DNA from 4 places in the Streptomyces sp. XH2 genome. Region 4 is predicted to be linked to each of the others. Evidence: riboswitches for the same ligand, from Rfam matches in the RefSeq annotation. Region 4 holds a riboswitch; each other region holds the start of a gene.
What was found. Region 4 has a riboswitch for cobalamin ahead of ACOTKD_RS23960 (ribonucleoside-diphosphate reductase subunit alpha). Riboswitches for the same ligand answer to the same signal wherever they lie in the genome.

Region 1 (4,150 bases), on a different contig from region 4:
CGAGGAAGCCGGGGAGCGTCACCCACGCCGGCACCTGGAAGGCCGGCTTCCGGGAGTCGGGGACGAGGCGGCCCTCGCCGTCCTCGACGGCGGGCACGAGGCTGCCGCGCCCGTCGATGCAGAAGCGGCGGGCGAAGGCGCCGTAGCGGACGTAGAGCGGGCCCTCGTGCCAGCGCAGGTCCGTGAGGATGTACGGGCCGGGCCGGCCGCCGAGGATCCCGTGCAGGCCGGTCAGGGTGGCGTGCAGCTGCTCCTCGCCGTCGGGGTAGACGGTGACGAACTTCCCGCTGTGGCCGCGCTCCGCGTATTTGTTGTTGCGCAGGTGCAGCAGGTGCGGGCCGGGCACGAACTTGAACGGGATGCCGCGGGCGGTGCAGTAGTCCCAGACGTCGGCGGCGGTCTTCTCCGCGGTGTCGGCGGTCGCCGAGACGTGGATCTTCCAGCCCTGGAGGGGCTGCCCGGGGCGCGGGCCGCCCTCCTCGCCGGCGGGGAATCCGCCCATCGGGACCACAGGGAACACATGGAGCCATTCGCCGTGGCGGGAGGTGGCCCAGCCGGCGGGGGCCGGGCGGCGGGCGGTCTCGTACAGACCGCGGTCCTCGCCGCCCGCCCCCGGGACGGACAGGCGGTCCGGGGTCTCGTAGAAGTGCCTGTCGGCCAGGCAGTAGACCTCGTACCGCGCGTCCATCGTCGCCCCCCTCGGCTGCGTTGCCTAGAGATTTCCACGCCGTGAGGGGCCCGGCCAGTCACATGTGTCATCAAGAAAATGTGCGGAACGCATGAGTAACAACGCCCATGCGTACGAAGGGGTTTCACTCGTCGGGAGGAAACACCGTCTCGCCCGTGTCCGGCCTGCTGATCGTGATCGCCTCCACGGGGCAGGTCTCCGCGGCCGCGAGCACTTCCTCGGACGGGTCCGTCTCCTCCGCGAGGGGCCGGGAGCGGCGGCCCGCGTCGAGCGCGAACGCCCCGGGCGCGCTCCCGGCGCACATTCCCGAGCCCACGCACAGCCCCCGGTCGACCCGCACGTGCCAGCGCTCGGCGGCAGTCATTCCGTCAGCCCTCCTCGTAGTCCGCGGGCAGGTGGATCGTCTTGTGCTCCAGGTACTCGGCGAAGCCCTCCGGTCCGAACTCCCGCCCCAGGCCGGAGTTCTTGTAGCCGCCGAAGGGGCCGAACATGTCGAGGCCGAAGGTGTTGACCGAGTACGTGCCGGTGCGCACCCGGCGGGCGACCTCGATGCCGCGTTCGGCGTCGCGGGTCCAGACGCTGCCGGAGAGCCCGTAGTCGGAGTCGTCGGCGATGCGCACGGCCTCCTCCTCCGTGTCGTAGGGCAGCAGGCAGATGACGGGGCCGAAGATCTCCTCGCGGGCGATGCGCATGTCGTTGGAGACGTCGCCGAAGAGGGTGGGCTCGACGTACCAGCCCTTGTCGCGGCCGGCCGGGCGGCCGCCGCCGGCCAGCACCTTGGCGCCCTCGCGCTGCCCGAGCGCGATGTACTCCAGGGACCTGCGGCGCTGCCGTTCGGCGACGAGCGGCCCGACCTGGGTGGCGGGGTCGAGGGGGTCGCCGACGACGAGGGCGGAGGCGGCGGCCGTGAAGCGCTCGGCCAGTTCGGCGTAGTGGGCGCGGGGGGCGAGGATGCGCGTCTGGGCCACGCACGACTGGCCGTTGTTCATCCAGGCCGCGGGGACGATGCCGGCGACGGCCGCCTCCAGGTCGGCGTCCGGCAGGACGATCGCCGCGGACTTGCCGCCGAGCTCCAGAGTGACGCGGGTCAGCCGGCGCGCCGCGACCTCCATGACGCGCTTGCCCGCCGCGACCGAGCCGGTGAAGGCCACCTTGTCGACGCCGGGGTGCCCGACGAGGTACTCGCTGACCTCGCGTTCCGCGGGCAGGATCGACAGGACGCCCTCCGGCAGGCCCGCCTCCGTGACGATCTCCGCCAGGAGGTACGAGTCCAGCGGCGTTTCCGGCGAGGGCTTGAGCACCACCGAGCAGCCCGTCAGCAGCGCGGGCGCGAGCTTGGCCGCCGTCACGAGCTGCGGGACGTTCCACGGCACGACGGCAGCGACGACGCCGACCGGCTCGCGCCGCACGAGCAGCGGCCCGAGGGCGCCGGCCCGCCGCTCCTCGTAGGGCAGGCCGCGGGCGACGGCGATGGCGCAGTCCCACACCATCATCGCGCCGAGGGCCTGGGCGAGGACGCTCCAGGAGTACGGGGAGCCGTTCTGGGCGGAGACGATCCGGGCGATCTCCTCGTGCCGGGCGGCGACGCCGTCCTTGATGCGGGTGACGACGTCGATGCGCTCGGCGAGGGGCCGGTCGGCCCAGACGCCGGAGTCGAAGGCCGTGCGGGCCGCGGCGACGGCCCTGTCGACGTCCTCGCGCGAGGCGTGCGGGACGCGGCCGATCACCTCCTCGGTGTGCGGCGACACGACGTCGATGACGGCGCGGCCGGCCGGGTCGGCCATGGCGCCGCCGATGAAGAGCTGTCCGTGCTCGACGACCGGTCCGTTCGCATGCTGGTTCATGATCCGGATGCCTCCCGCGCGTCTGCGGAGCCCTGCGCGCCGTAACGAAAAACTGACGCAGCATCAGACACTTAGCAGCCCGCCCGGCAGCGGGCAACAGGTCGCCGGACCGTTGATCTTCAGGCCGTCCGGTTAAAGTGTCCGTGACAACTTCATCCCGCCTCGGAACGGGGGAAGCCGGTGCAAATCCGGCGCTGACCCGCAACCGTGACTACGGTCCGCCGCCCGGCGGCCGTACGAGCCGGACCACCCGGTCCAGGCGGCAGGCTTCCGGAACCGGTCGTGCCGCCTGGCGGTGCCGTCCGGTCCACCGGCACCGCCGAGGTATGCGGAGCCGAGCCCGGTGCCACCGCGCGCAGCGCGCGGGGAGGCGGCCGTGCGCGGCCGCGGACCCCGTCAGCCGGCCCTGCCCCCGCCCCCGCAGTGACACCCCACCGAGAGGCTCGACCCCATGGCCCCCTCCCTCGCCGTCCACGCGCGCCGCGGCGCCGCGGCCCTGGCCACCGCCGCCGTCCTGGGCGCGGCCGCGGCCCCCGCCGCCTTCGCCGACGGCTCACCGTCCCCGGCGCCGGGGCTGTACGGCACGGCCGACCCCAAGTTCGACGGTGTCTTCCGGCAGTCGCTGGCCTTCGTGGCGCAGAACGCCACGGGCGTCACCCCGGCCAAGCCGGGGGTCGACTGGCTCGCGGGCCAGCAGTGCGAGGACGGCGGCTTCCCCGGCTACCGCGCGGACACGAGCAAGGCGTGCGACCCGAAGAAGGACGAGTTCACGGACGCCACCGCCGCGGCCGTGCAGGGCCTCGCGGCCGCCGGCGGGCGCGCGGACGCGGTCAGGAAGGGCCTGGACTGGCTCAAGGCCCACCAGAACGACGACGGCGGCTGGGGCTACCAGGCCGGCAGCCCCACCGACGCCAACTCCACCTCCATCGCCCTCGGCGCGTTCGCGGCGGCCGGCCAGGACCCGGCCAAGGACGCCGTCAAGAACGGCAAGAACCCCGTGGAGACGCTGCTGGCCTTCCAGCTCGGCTGCGACGCGAAGGAGGGCGAGCGCGGCGCGTTCGCGTACCTGAAGGACGACAAGGGGCTGCGCGCCGACAACCTGGCCAGCGCCGCCGCCGCGCTCGCCACGCTCGGCAAGGGCTTCCTCGCCGAGCCCCCGAAGAAGGACGCCGACCGGCCCGTCAAGGCGCTGGAGTGCGCGGGCGAGGACAAGGCCGGTCCCAAGGACGCCGCCGCGGCCGCCGAGGCCGTGGACGGCTACCTCGTGGCCGCCATGGACAAGAACGGTGGCTACCTGCTGCCGTCCATGCCCGGCGCCCCCGCCAAGCCCGACCAGGGCAACACGGCCGACGCCGCCCTCGCCCTCGCCGCGGGCGGTCACCGCGCCGCCGCCGAGAAGCCCCTGAAGTGGCTGCGGTCCAAGGAGAGCGGCACCGCCGAGTGGGCCAAGGGCCAGCCCGGCCGGCTCGCCAAGCTGATCCTCGCCACGCGCGCCGCGGGCGGCGACCCGCGCGACTTCGCGGGCACGGACCTCGTGGCGCAGCTGAACGCCACGGGGCCGGCGCCGGAGCGGGCCACGGGCTCCGACGAGTCGAAGAAGGACGAGGACAAGGACGAG
Region 2 (4,150 bases), on a different contig from region 4:
CCGGAGGATGTCGCCGAACTCCGCGTAGCACATGTGCGTGTGGATCTGCGTGTCCGGCCGGACGCCCGCGGTGCTGAGGCGGAACGCCTCGGTCGCCCACGCCAGGTACTCGGCGTGGCCGGCCGCGCGCAGCGGCAGCGTCTCGCGCAGCGCCGGCTCGTCCACCTGGATCACCGAGGTGCCCGCGGCCTCCAGGTCGGCTACCTCGTCGCGCAGGGCGAGGGCGACCTGCCGGGCGGTGTCGCCGAGCGGCTGGTCGTCGCGGACGAACGACCAGGCGAGCATGGTGACCGGCCCGGTCAGCATGCCCTTGACGGGCTTGCCCGCCACCGACTGGGCGTAGCGCGTCCAGCGGACCGTCATCGGCTCCGGGCGGGAGATGTCACCGGCGAGGACCGGCGGGCGGACGTAGCGCGTGCCGTACGACTGGACCCAGCCGTGCTGCGTGGCCAGATAGCCCGTCAGCTGCTCGGCGAAGTACTGCACCATGTCGTTGCGCTCGGGCTCGCCGTGCACGAGGACGTCGATGCCGGCCTTCTCCTGGAACGAGAGCACCTCGCGGATCTCGGCCTTGATGCGCTCCTCGTACGCCTCGGCGTCGATCCGTCCCGAGCGCAGGTCGGCGCGGGCGGTGCGCAGCTCCGTCGTCTGCGGGAAGGAGCCGATGGTGGTGACCGGCAGCAGGGGCAGGCCGAGGTGGGCCCGCTGGGCGGCCGCCCGCTGCTCGTACGGCTGCGAGCGGCGGCCGTCGGTCTCGGTGACGGCGGCGGCGCGGGCGCGGACGGCCGGGTCCCGGGTGATGGCCGAGCCCGCCCGCGAAGCCAGGTCGGCGCGGTTGGCGGCCAGCTCGGCCGCGATCGTGTCGGGGCCCTGCGCCAGGCCGCGGGCCAGCGTGACCACCTCGGCGGCCTTCTGGCGGGCGAACGCGAGCCAGCGGGCGATCTGCGGGTCGATGTCCCGCTCGGCCGCCGCGTCCAGCGGCACGTGCAGCAGGGAGCAGGACGGGGCGACGTCGACCCGGCCGGCGAGGCCGAGGAGCGTGCCCAGGGTGGACAGGGACTTCTCGAAGTCGTTGATCCACACGTTGCGGCCGTTGACGACGCCGGCGAGGAGCCGCTTGCCGGGCAGCCCGCCGGCGGCCGCGAGGTCGTCGAGGTTGGCGGCGGCGGGGCCCGTGAAGTCCAGGGCGAGGCCCTCGACGGGGGCCTTGGCGAGGACCGGGAGGGCCTCGCCGAGCCGGTCGAAGTAGGAGGCGACCAGCAGCCGGGGCCGGTCGGTGAGGCCGCCCAGTTCGCGGTAGGCGCGGGCGGCGGCGTTGAGCTCGGCGGGGGAGCGGTCCTGGACCAGGGCGGGCTCGTCGAGCTGCACCCATTCGGCGCCCGCGGCCCGCAGGTCGGCGAGGACCTCGGCGTACACCGGCAGCAGCCGGTCGAGGAGGGTGAGCGGCTCGAAGCCGGCGGCGACGCCCGGCGCGGGCTTGGCCAGCAGCAGGTACGTGACGGGGCCGACGAGCACCGGACGGGCCGTCAGGCCGAGCGCGAGGGCCTCCTTCAGCTCCGCGACCTGCTTGGTGGAGTCCGCGGTGAAGACCGTGCCGGGGTCGAGTTCGGGGACCAGGTAGTGGTAGTTGGTGTCGAACCACTTGGTCATCTCCAGCGGCGCCACCTCCTGCGTGCCACGGGCCATGGCGAAGTAGCCGTCCAGGGCGTCGGCGTCGACGGTCGCGCGGTGCCGCGCGGGAATCGCACCGACCATCACACTGGTGTCCAGGACGTGGTCGTAGAACGAGAAGTCGCCCGTGGGCACTTCGTGCACACCGGCCCCGGCCAGCTGCTGCCAGTTCGTACGGCGCAGTGCGGCGGCCGTGTCCCGCAGGGCCTCGGCCGTGACACGGCCCTTCCAGTACCCCTCGATCGCCTTCTTCAGTTCCCGGCCCTGACCCTGCCGGGGGTAGCCGTGGACGGTGGCCTGTGCTGCCGCGGCTGCGGACTTGCTGGTCACGGAACTCTCCTTCGCGAGCGTGCGTGCGTCCATGACCCCGGGACGGACGGAGAGCGCGAAGGAACGGCAGACCGGGCGGGCCGCCGCCGCGGTGCGGTCGCTCGTAGCGCCGCCGCGTGTGCCCGCCTGATGTGTGCTCCCCCAGACTTCGTCCGGGGGTGCCCCCAACCGCCCTCGAGGTCACCGGGATCTCCGTGCGCTCGGCAGCGCACGGGCAGTTGGCAGGTCTTCGGACTCGCGGGCACGCCACATGGCACCTACTGGCCGTCGCTTCCCGGACCCGTACGGATCCAGTGCGTATGACGGCGGTCGTTCCCGCTCACCGCTGCGGGGCAGTCCCGGATTCCCACCGGGTTCCCTCTTGCGACGCGCCTGCCTGGCGAGCAGGGCGAACCAGCTGCACCGTCACTCTAGGCCGCGGGGCAGGGTCACGGAAGAGTGAAGTGGCGCGCCTCACGAGGCGGTTCGCGTCGCCAGCCGCAGCCGCAGCTCCATCTCGTGCTCACCGGAGACGTGACCGCGGTGCTCGGCGGCGAAGGCGCGCTCCAGTTCCTCCTTGACCTGGCGGACGGGGTCGGCGGCGCCGAACAGGTCGGCCGTGACCGTGCCCGAGAGGGGAGCCTTCCCCGGCTGCGCCGCGCCCTCGCCCAGCCGCGTGCGGGTGTCCACCGTCATGCACCAGATCATCGGGCCCGCGCCGGGCGCGCCCGGGCTGGTCTCGCTGCGCGGCGGGCCCGCTTCGGGGAAGGCGGCCTCCAGAACGCCGAAGACGGCGCCCGCGTCCTGGTGGCCGCAGTCCGTCAGATGCACGCTGACGTGGTCCGCACTCTCCCGGGCATCCGTCACCTGCTCCTCCTCCGCCGTCGTTGCCGTGACCGGGGCCGCCGCCGTGCGCGGAGAAGCCCTGCTCCGACCGTACGGCGCGCCCGGGTTCCGTGCCGCGGGCTGTGCGACCATACGGGCCAGGTGCCCCGTTCCCGCCGGGAGATGCCGCCCCGGTACCGGTGGCCTCACCCGAACGGTGGAATGCGCCCAAAGTAATTGACTGATTACGCTTGGTGCATGACCCTGTGGAGCCCCGCACCGCCGCCGTCGCAGCCCGCGTTGCGCGCCGCGGTCGCCGTGCTGGTCTCCGTCCTGCTGCTCTTCTCCGGGGGGAGCGGCACGGTGTTCGCCCTGGGCTCCGGCCCGGAAGAGACCCCCGTGTCCGTGGAGTTCGCCACCGCGGACGACTGCGTCGCGGACAACCGCACGCCCCGCGTCCAGGCGTCTCCGGGCAGGCGCACCTGCGTCCCCGCCTCGCGGGACTCCGCGGGAGCCGGATCCCCGCCGGCCCCCGGCTGCCGGCCCGCACCGCCGGCCCCCGAAGGCCCCGCGGCCACCGCGGGCCGCGCGCGCAACGACGTCCTGCGCTGCTGAGAGGAACCCCCGCCCGTCCCGCCCCGTACGGGACGGGCCGCCGCGTCCGGCACGCCCGGAACTTTCCTCACACCTGCAGGCACGAGAAGCAGAGAGACGTCATGCCCCTCGATCCCGCGCGTGTCCTGAGCGCCTATCTGCGCGCCCAGGTCTACCGCGCCCCCGAACCCGACCCCGAGCACGCCTCCGCCGGCGGCGAGCAGCCCCCGGCCACCGCCCCGGATCCGCAGGACCCGCCGAGCCCGCCGAGCCCGCCGGGCGGTCCGCGCACCACGCCCCCCGCGAGCCGGGCCGGGGAGAAGCCGCCCGCCGCTCCCGAAGCCCCCGGCGCGGAAGCCGGGCCCGCCGCGCCCCGCGGCGCGCCGCGCCGGCCCGGCCTGTTCGCCCGGCTGCTGCTGTACGTACGGCAGGAGTAGCCCCGCCGTCGCGCGGCTGCCCGCTCCCCTCGCTTTCGCGGGGACGGGCAGCCGCCCGGCCGCCGCCGCTCCTCCTGCCGGCGCCCGCCCGGTCCCCTTTCAGGTGAAGCGGAGGAGCCGGTTGATCCGGGGGCTCCCGGCAGCGGGAAGGGGATGGCCGTCGACGCTGACGAGGGAGAACCCATGCCGACCGACGAAGTCTCGCGATTCCTGGAGGCCCTGAGCCCGGCCCACCGCGAGGAGGTCCGGCGGCAGCCGCGCCGGCAGCAGGAGAAGCTGGCCGCCGCCTGGGAGACCGAGCTCCGGGAGGACAC
Region 3 (4,150 bases), on a different contig from region 4:
CTCCTCCCGCAGCGCGGCGAACGACGTGTCCGGGGCCGGCACGAAGGCCCGCCCCGCCGCCTCCGCGACGCGCCGCAGGAACGCCCGGCGGAAGCCGTCGCTCTCCAGGGAGCCGTGCCAGTGCGTGCCCCACACCGAGCCGACCCGGCAGCCGTCCAGGAACGGCTCGTCGCCGCCCCGCAGGTCCGCCACGCCGTGGTGGATCTCGTAGCCCTCCACGGGCTCGCCCAGGGCCGTGCCCACCGGTCTCGCCAGGGTCTTCTCCGCGGCGAAGCGGATGCGCACCGGCAGCAGGCCCAGCCCCTCGACCGTGCCCGCCTTCGACTCGACCTCGTCGTCGATCCGCTCGCCCAGCACCTGGAAGCCGCCGCAGATGCCCAGGACGGGGCGGCCCTCCGCCCCGCGCCGGGCCAGGGCGTCCGCGAGCCCGCGCTCCCGCAGCCAGTTCAGGGCCCGTACGGTGCCGCGGGTGCCCGGCACCACGACCAGGTCGGCGTCGGCGAGCTCCTCCGCGCGGTCGACGAAGCGCACGACCACGCCCGGCTCGGCCGCCAGCGCGTCCACGTCCGTGAAGTTCGACATCAGCGGCACGGCGCACACCGCGACCCGCAGCACGTCCGCGCCGTGCGGCGGGGCCACCACCGACTCGCGCACCGCGCCCCGCAGGGAGACCCGCAGGCCGTCCTCCTCGTCGATGCCGAGGCCGTGCGCGAACGGCAGGACGCCGAACGTCCGCCGGCCCGTCAGCTCGTACAGCATGTCCAGGCCCGGCTCCAGCAGCGTCACGTCGCCCCGGAACTTGTTGACGACGTAACCCGCTATCAGCTCCTGGTCCTCCGGCGACAGCAGCGCCGTCGTGCCGAAGAACGACGCGAAGACGCCGCCGCGGTCGATGTCGCCCACCACCACCACGGGCAGCCGGGCCGCCCGGGCGATGCCCATGTTGACGATGTCGCTGCGCCGCAGGTTGATCTCGGCCGGGCTGCCCGCGCCCTCGCAGATGACCGCGTCGTGCGTGCGCCGCAGCTCCTCCAGGCAGCCGGTCACGGTGCCGAACAACTGCTCCTGCCGCCCCGCGTGGTAGCCGCGCGCGCTGAGCTCGCCCACCGGCTTGCCCATCAGGACGACCTGGCTGCTGCGGTCCCCGCCGGGCTTCAGCAGGACGGGGTTCATGAGCGCGCTCGGCTCCACGCGGGCCGCGGCCGCCTGCATGGCCTGCGCGCGGCCTATCTCCGCGCCCTCGCGCGTCACGAACGAGTTGAGCGACATGTTCTGCGCCTTGAACGGCGCGACCTTGACGCCCTTGCGGGCCAGCCAGCGGCAGATGCCGGCCGTCACCACGCTCTTGCCCGCGTCCGAGGTGGTGCCGGCCACCAGCAGGCCCCCGCCCAGCGGGCCCGCGGGCCCGCTCCTGTCAGCCGTCACCGGCTCCTCCTTGCCGCTCTTGCCGTCGTCAACAGGCTGCCCACTGTGCGGGCCGCCACCGCCGTCCCCAGGGCCAGCAGCGACACCCGGTGCGAGAGGCGCACCGCGCGCTCGATGTCGTCCGTCCGCACGGGGCGGTTCTCCGCGCCCAGGACGGGGCGGTGCTCCACCCGGCCCGCGTACGCGAGCGCGCCGCCCAGCCGCACGCCGAGCGCGCCCGCGAACGCGGCCTCCACGGGACCCGCGTTGGGGCTGGGGTGGCGGGACGCGTCGCGCCGGGCCACGCGCCAGGCGCCGCGTGGATCCGGGCCCGCGAGGACGGCGAGGGCCGCGGTCAGGCGTGCGCCGGGCCAGCCGGCCACGTCGTCCAGGCGGGCCGAGGCCCAGCCGAAGCGCCGGTAGCGGGCCGACTTGTGGCCGACCATGGCGTCCAGGGTGTTCACGGCCCGGAAGCCCACCAGGCCGGGCACGCCGCCGAGCGCGCCCCACACGAGGGCGCCGACGACGGCGTCGGAGGTGTTCTCGGCCACGGACTCCACGACGGCGCGGGCGATCTGCTGCCCGTCCAGCGCCTGCGGGTCGCGGCCGCACAGGTGCGGCAGGCGCTCGCGGGCGACCTCCACGTCACCGGCGGCGAGCGCGCCCCCGATGGCGCGGGCCTCCCGGCCCAGGGACGTGCCGCCGAGCACGGCCCAGGTGGCGGCGGCGGTCAGCGCGACGTCGGCGGTACGGGAACGAGAAGCGCGTACGGTACGGGCCAGCAGTGCGGCGCCTGCCGCCGCGCCCCCGGCGCACACCAGGGTGTGCAGGGCACCGCGGCCGCGGTCGTCGCGCCACAGGCGCTGCTCCACGGCGTGCGCGGCGCGGCCGAACGCGGCGACGGGGTGGCCGCGGCGCGGGTCGCCCAGGACGCGGTCACCGAGGAAGCCGAGGGCGGCGCCGCACGCGAAACCGATCGGATCGGCACGCATCGGATCAGACCGCCGTCACGCCTCGGCGGGAAGAGAAGGCTCTGCGGGGCGTTCGGTGGCGGGCGCCGGGCATGACGATGTGTCCTCACTCAGGGTCCGCGCCCTGGCTCGACGTGACCGGCGACCAGAGTCTCCTGGCTCCCGGATCCGCGCCCGCCCCGGCCTTCCGGCTCGCCGCCGTGGCCATCGCGTGGGGGAGACGCTCCCCGGTGACAGTGGCGGGACCGCGCCGGATTCGCACCGGACTTCCTCTGCTGTCGCCGTTTGGCTCCGGAAGTCCACCATGCGCCGCGGGCGCCGTCAACTCGCTCTGACCTGGCCCGAGCGCTTCCCGTGCCGGGTGCGGCCGACGCCTTTTACCGCCGCCGCGGCGTGCAACCCCCGTGTACGTGTCCGGCGGTGCCGAACCCACCGGCGGGGCGGCGCCGGCGGAGACGTACACCCAGGATGATCGCCGTTGCGGCGGGAGTTCGCTGCCCGGCAACGAGACGCAAGCGGCCGCGGCGGCGGGGTTCGTTGCGCGGCAACGAGATGCGCTTGACCGCGGCGGAAGCCGGTTGCGCGGCCGCGGCGCAGCCCGGCTTCCCCGCGGGTACGCGAACGGCCGGACCCCTGAAGGGGTCCGGCCGTTCGAAGGCGGAGCGCGGCTACGCCACGATCAAGTAGATGCCGTAACCCACGGCCGCCGCGCACAGCGCGAAGCACGCGTACGCCCCGGAGCGCGCGAGCGCACCCGCACCCGCACCCGAGTCCGCCGAGCCCCCCGCACGGGGCGACGTGCCCACGATGCCCAGGGTGAAGATGCCCACCAGGCCGACCGTCACCACGAGGCTGACGCCGAAGACCTGGCCGAGAGCTGCCCAGTCGATGTGCATGCGTTTCTTCCTTATGCCTTAGCTCGCCGCGGCGGCGGCAGGAGCCCGCCCGGCCTCGGGGGAGGGGGAGACCGCGGCGGCGAGCGGGCCGGCCGGCGGCGGGGCGACGGCCTGCAGGGCCGCGGTGACGACACCGGCCGGCTCGGCGCCGGTGACGGCGTCGCGCGAGTCCAGGTCGTCGTGGGTGACGGGCTTGCGGCGCGAGGCCAGCCAGATCGCGCCGGAGACGGCCAGGCCGAGGACGGCGACCGCGGCGACGCCCCAGTCGCCCTGGTCGGCGAGGAAGGCCGCGCCACCGGCGACGAGGCCGGCCGCGGGGAGGGTCAGGCCCCAGGCCATGACCATGCGCCCGGCGGTCGACCAGCGCACGACGCCGCCCTTGCGGCCGAGGCCGGCGCCCATGATCGAGCCGGAGCAGACCTGGGTGGTGGAGAGCGCGAAGCCGATGTGCGAGGAGGCGAGGATCACGGTCGCGGCGCCGGTCTGGGCGGCGAAGCCCTGCGCGGGCTTGATGTCGGTGAGGCCCTTGCCGAGGGTCTGGATGATGCGCCAGCCGCCCAGGTACGTGCCGAGGGCGATGGCGAGGCCGGCCGAGACGATGACCCACAGCGGCGGGTCGGAGTGCGGTGCGACGACGCCGCCGGCGACGAGCGCGAGGGTGATCACGCCCATGGTCTTCTGCGCGTCGTTGGTGCCGTGGGCGAGGGAGACCAGGGCGGCCGAGGCGATCTGCCCGGCGCGGTAGCCCTTGGCGGTGTCGCGCTCGTCGCGGCCGCGGGCGAGCCGGTAGGTGAGCCGGGTCGCGCACCAGGCGGCGAGGCCGGCCACGATCGGCGCGGCGACGGCGGGGATGAGGACCTTCATGACGACCTTGTCGGC
Region 4 (4,150 bases):
TCACCGCGCCCCTGGCCGTGGCGGGACTGTGCCTGGCGCTCCCTTTCGCCGCGATGCTGTGGGTCGGCTCCTACGCCCGGACCGGGCCCGCCTTCATCGGCATCCCGTTCTTCTACTGGTACCAGATGCTGTGGGTGCCGGTCTCGACGCTGCTCACCGTCGTCGCGTACGTGATCGTGCGGCGCCACGAGCGCGCCCGCAAGGAGGGTGAGCAGCGATGAAGGACGGCGTGAACGGCGTGGCGCTCGCCGTCTTCATCTTCTTCTTCCTGGCCGTGACGGTCATGGGCTTCATGGCCTCGAAGTGGCGGCGCGCCGAGAATGCGGACAACCTCGACGAGTGGGGTCTGGGCGGCCGGTCCTTCGGCACCTGGATCACGTGGTTCCTGCTCGGCGGCGACCTCTATACGGCCTACACCTTCGTGGCCGTCCCGGCGGCGATCTACGCGGGCGGCGCGGCCGGCTTCTTCGCGGTCCCGTACACGATCCTCTGCTACCCCCTGGTCTTCACGTTCCTGCCCCGCCTGTGGTCGGTGGCGCACAAGCACGGCTACGTGACGTCGTCGGACTTCGTGCGCGGCCGGTTCGGCTCCAAGGGGCTCTCGCTCGCCCTCGCGCTCACCGGCATCCTCGCGACGATGCCGTACATCGCGCTGCAGCTCGTCGGCATCCAGGCGGTGCTGGACGTGCTGGGCGTGGGCGGCGGCTCGAACTGGTTCATGAAGGACCTGCCGCTGCTCATCGCGTTCGGCGTGCTCGCGGCGTACACGTACTCCTCGGGGCTGCGGGCGCCCGCGCTGATCGCCTTCGTCAAGGACGCGCTGATCTACATCGTGATCATCGTGGCGATCGTCTACATCCCCATCAAGCTGGGCGGTTTCGACCACATCTTCGCCAAGGCGGGCGAAGCGTTCGCGGTGAAGAACCCGGAGACGGGCAAGCCGCGCGGCGCGCTGGTGAGCGGCCCCGACGCGCAGTGGGCGTACGCGACGCTCGCGCTCGGCTCGGCGATGGCGCTCTTCCTCTACCCGCACTCGGTGACGGCCGTTCTCTCCGGCAAATCCCGCAACGTCATCCGCCGCAACACGACGATCCTGCCGCTGTACTCCCTGATGCTGGGCCTGCTCGCGATGCTCGGCTTCATGGCCATCGCCGCGGGCATCAAGGTGAAGAACGGCCAGCTCGCGATCCCCCAGCTGTTCGAGGACATGTTCCCGGACTGGTTCACGGGAGTGGCCTTCGCGGCGATCGGGATCGGCGCCCTGGTGCCGGCCGCGATCATGTCGATCGCCGCCGCGAACCTTTTCACCCGCAACATCTACAAGGACTTCATCAGGCCGGACGCCTCGCCCGCGCACGAGGCGAAGGTCTCCAAGCTCGCCTCGCTGCTGGTGAAGGTCGGCGCTCTCGTCTTCGTCCTCACCATGGACAAGACGGTCGCCATCAACTTCCAGCTGCTCGGTGGCATCTGGATCCTCCAGACGGTCCCGGCGCTCGTGGGCGGGCTCTTCACCCGCTGGTTCCACCGCTGGGCCCTGCTGGCCGGCTGGGCGGCGGGAATGGTCTACGGCACCTGGAAGGCGTACGACACGCCGAGCGCCACGCAGGATCATTTCGGAAATACCAATCTCATCCCCCTTATCGGAGAAAAGGGCTATATCGGGCTCACGGCCTTCGTGCTCAATGTGATCGTCGTCATCGTCCTGACCGTCGTCCTGAAGGCGTTCGGCGCGCCGGAGGGCGTGGACGAGACCACGGCCGCCGACTACACCGCGGACGCGGGCGACCCGGGGGTCCAGCCGGAGCTCCCGCCGGCCACCGCGGGGGTCCCCGGCGGGCACTAGGACGACCGCCGGCAGGCTTCCCGGCCCGCGGGGCCGACCGGGCCGCCACGCCCCTCCCAGGGGGCGTGGCGGCCCTTTGCCGCGCCTCGCGCCCGAGGCCCGGGCCCGGCCCGCGAAGGACCCGCGAACGGCCCGCAGAGGGCCCCGGAACGGCCTGCGCGTGACCTGCGAACCCACCCTCAACACCGGGGCCTGATAACACATTCCGACCCATGCGCTTACCGCGCGACACAACATGTGGGGGCGCGTACGAGGGGCGGCACTAGATGTATGCTCGTCCTCGCTGTCGTCGCAGGGGAATCCGGTGAAAATCCGGAACTGTCCCGCAACGGTGCATGTATGCCGTTAAGCCGCGCATGCAGGAGTCCGAGTACCTGCCGGCAGCCGCCCTCCACCGAGCCTGCCCTGGGCTCGGCTATGGGCGTTGAATTCGTCCGGGCCTCGCGGGTTGGGCCGGCGGACGCCTACGAGGCATGCCCTGCGCATCAGGCATGCCCGTACGCGGCCCGTCGAGCTCTCCCCGCCGGCCCACCCAGCCGAGCGAGGGAGAGCCTCAGTGACCATCGCGCCCGCCGATCCGGTCTCAGCGACTGCGGAAGAAGCGACCGGCGGCCCCGGGACCGCGCTGCTGCGCACCCTGACCGACCTCACCGCCGACCTTCCCGCCACCGACCCGGGCAAGGTCGCCGCCGCCGCGCTGCGGGGCCGGAGCGCCACCTCGGACGAGGCCGAGCTCCGCTCCCTCGCCACCGAGGCCGCCGCGGGTCTGATCGCCGAGGAGCCCGAGTACTCCCGCCTCGCCGCGCGCCTGCTCACGCGCGCGATCGCCGACGAGGCCGCCGGCCAGGGCGCCACCTCCTTCTCGGCCTCGGTCGCCGTCGGCCACAAGGAAGGCCTGATCGCGGACGAGACCGCCGCGTTCGTCGCCGCCCACGCCGCGCACCTGGACGCGCTCGTCGAGAAGGCCCTCGCCGACGGCGCCGACGACCGCTTCGGCTACTTCGGCCTGCGCACCCTGCACAGCCGCTACCTGCTGCGCCACCCGATCCACCGCGACGTGATCGAGACCCCGCAGCACTTCCTGCTGCGCGTGGCCTGCGGCCTGGCCGAGGACCACTCCGAGCGCGCCCTCGCCGACGTCGCCGAGCTGTACGGCCTGACGAGCTCCCTCTCGTACCTGCCGTCCTCCCCGACGCTCTTCAACTCCGGCACCCGCCACCCGCAGATGTCGTCCTGCTACCTGCTGGACTCCCCGCTGGACGAGCTGGACTCGATCTACGACCGCTACCACCAGGTGGCCCGGCTGTCGAAGCACGCCGGCGGCATCGGCCTGTCGTACTCGCGCATCCGCTCCCGCGGCTCGCTGATCCGCGGCACCAACGGCCACTCCAACGGCATCGTGCCGTTCCTGCGCACCCTCGACGCCTCCGTCGCCGCGGTCAACCAGGGCGGCCGCCGCAAGGGCGCCGCGTGCGTCTACCTGGAGACCTGGCACGCCGACATCGAGGAGTTCCTGGAGCTCCGCGACAACACCGGCGAAGAGGCCCGCCGCACCCACAACCTCAACATCGCGCACTGGATCCCGGACGAGTTCATGCGCCGCGTCGAGGCCGACGCCGACTGGTCGCTGTTCTCCCCGGCCGACACGCCCGACCTGGTCGACCTCTACGGCGACGAGTTCGACGCCGCCTACCGCGCCTACGAGGCCGCCGGCAAGGCCGTCAAGACCATCCCGGCGCGCGTGCTCTACGCCCGCATGATGCGCACCCTCGCGCAGACCGGCAACGGCTGGATGACGTTCAAGGACGCCGCCAACCGCACCGCCAACCAGACGGCCGAGAAGGGCGCGGTCGTCCACTCCTCGAACCTCTGCACCGAGATCCTCGAGGTCACGGACGACGGCGAGACCGCGGTCTGCAACCTGGGCTCCGTCAACCTCGCCCAGCACCTCGGTGCCGACGGCGAGATGGACTGGGAGAAGCTCGACCGCACGGTCCGCACGGCCGTCACCTTCCTCGACCGTGTCGTGGACATCAACTTCTACCCGACCGAGCAGGCCGGCAGCTCCAACAGCCGCTGGCGCCCGGTGGGCCTGGGCCTGATGGGCCTGCAGGACGTCTTCTTCCGCCTGCGCCTGCCCTTCGACTCGGCCGAGGCGAAGGCCCTCTCCACCAAGATCTCCGAGCGGATCATGCTCGCGGCGTACGAGGCCTCCGCCGACCTCGCCGAGCGCAACGGCCCGCACCCGGCCTGGGCCGCGACCCGCACCGCCCGCGGCGTGCTGCACCCGGACCACTACCCCAACGC

Region 1: another riboswitch for cobalamin. It lies ahead of ACOTKD_RS05355 (prenyltransferase/squalene oxidase repeat-containing protein); the one in region 4 lies ahead of ACOTKD_RS23960 (ribonucleoside-diphosphate reductase subunit alpha).
Region 2: another riboswitch for cobalamin. It lies ahead of metE (5-methyltetrahydropteroyltriglutamate--homocysteine S-methyltransferase); the one in region 4 lies ahead of ACOTKD_RS23960 (ribonucleoside-diphosphate reductase subunit alpha).
Region 3: another riboswitch for cobalamin. It lies ahead of ACOTKD_RS32945 (cobalamin biosynthesis protein); the one in region 4 lies ahead of ACOTKD_RS23960 (ribonucleoside-diphosphate reductase subunit alpha).

The regions. Positions count from the first base shown of each region.
Region 1 covers NZ_JBMMMZ010000002.1:379,341-383,490, reverse strand. Annotated here, with positions in the region: gene lanKC (class III lanthionine synthetase LanKC) at 1-688, opposite strand, end outside; gene ACOTKD_RS05365 (ferredoxin) at 813-1,052, opposite strand; gene ACOTKD_RS05360 (aldehyde dehydrogenase) at 1,057-2,532, opposite strand; cobalamin riboswitch at 2,645-2,806, shown strand; gene ACOTKD_RS05355 (prenyltransferase/squalene oxidase repeat-containing protein) at 2,984-4,150, shown strand, end outside.
Region 2 covers NZ_JBMMMZ010000004.1:34,376-38,525, reverse strand. Annotated here, with positions in the region: gene metE (5-methyltetrahydropteroyltriglutamate--homocysteine S-methyltransferase) at 1-2,001, opposite strand, end outside; cobalamin riboswitch at 2,205-2,414, opposite strand; gene ACOTKD_RS09625 (hypothetical protein) at 2,455-2,847, opposite strand; gene ACOTKD_RS09620 (hypothetical protein) at 3,064-3,420, shown strand; gene ACOTKD_RS09615 (hypothetical protein) at 3,522-3,836, shown strand; gene ACOTKD_RS09610 (hypothetical protein) at 4,020-4,150, shown strand, end outside.
Region 3 covers NZ_JBMMMZ010000018.1:59,417-63,566, reverse strand. Annotated here, with positions in the region: gene ACOTKD_RS32950 (cobyric acid synthase) at 1-1,392, opposite strand, end outside; gene ACOTKD_RS32945 (cobalamin biosynthesis protein) at 1,422-2,396, opposite strand; cobalamin riboswitch at 2,525-2,647, opposite strand; gene ACOTKD_RS32940 (hypothetical protein) at 3,044-3,271, opposite strand; gene ACOTKD_RS32935 (anion permease) at 3,290-4,150, opposite strand, start outside.
Region 4 covers NZ_JBMMMZ010000012.1:2,193-6,342, reverse strand. Annotated here, with positions in the region: gene ACOTKD_RS23970 (DUF3311 domain-containing protein) at 1-221, shown strand, start outside; gene mctP (monocarboxylate uptake permease MctP) at 218-1,843, shown strand; adenosylcobalamin-variant (AdoCbl-variant) riboswitch at 2,127-2,227, shown strand; gene ACOTKD_RS23960 (ribonucleoside-diphosphate reductase subunit alpha) at 2,400-4,150, shown strand, end outside.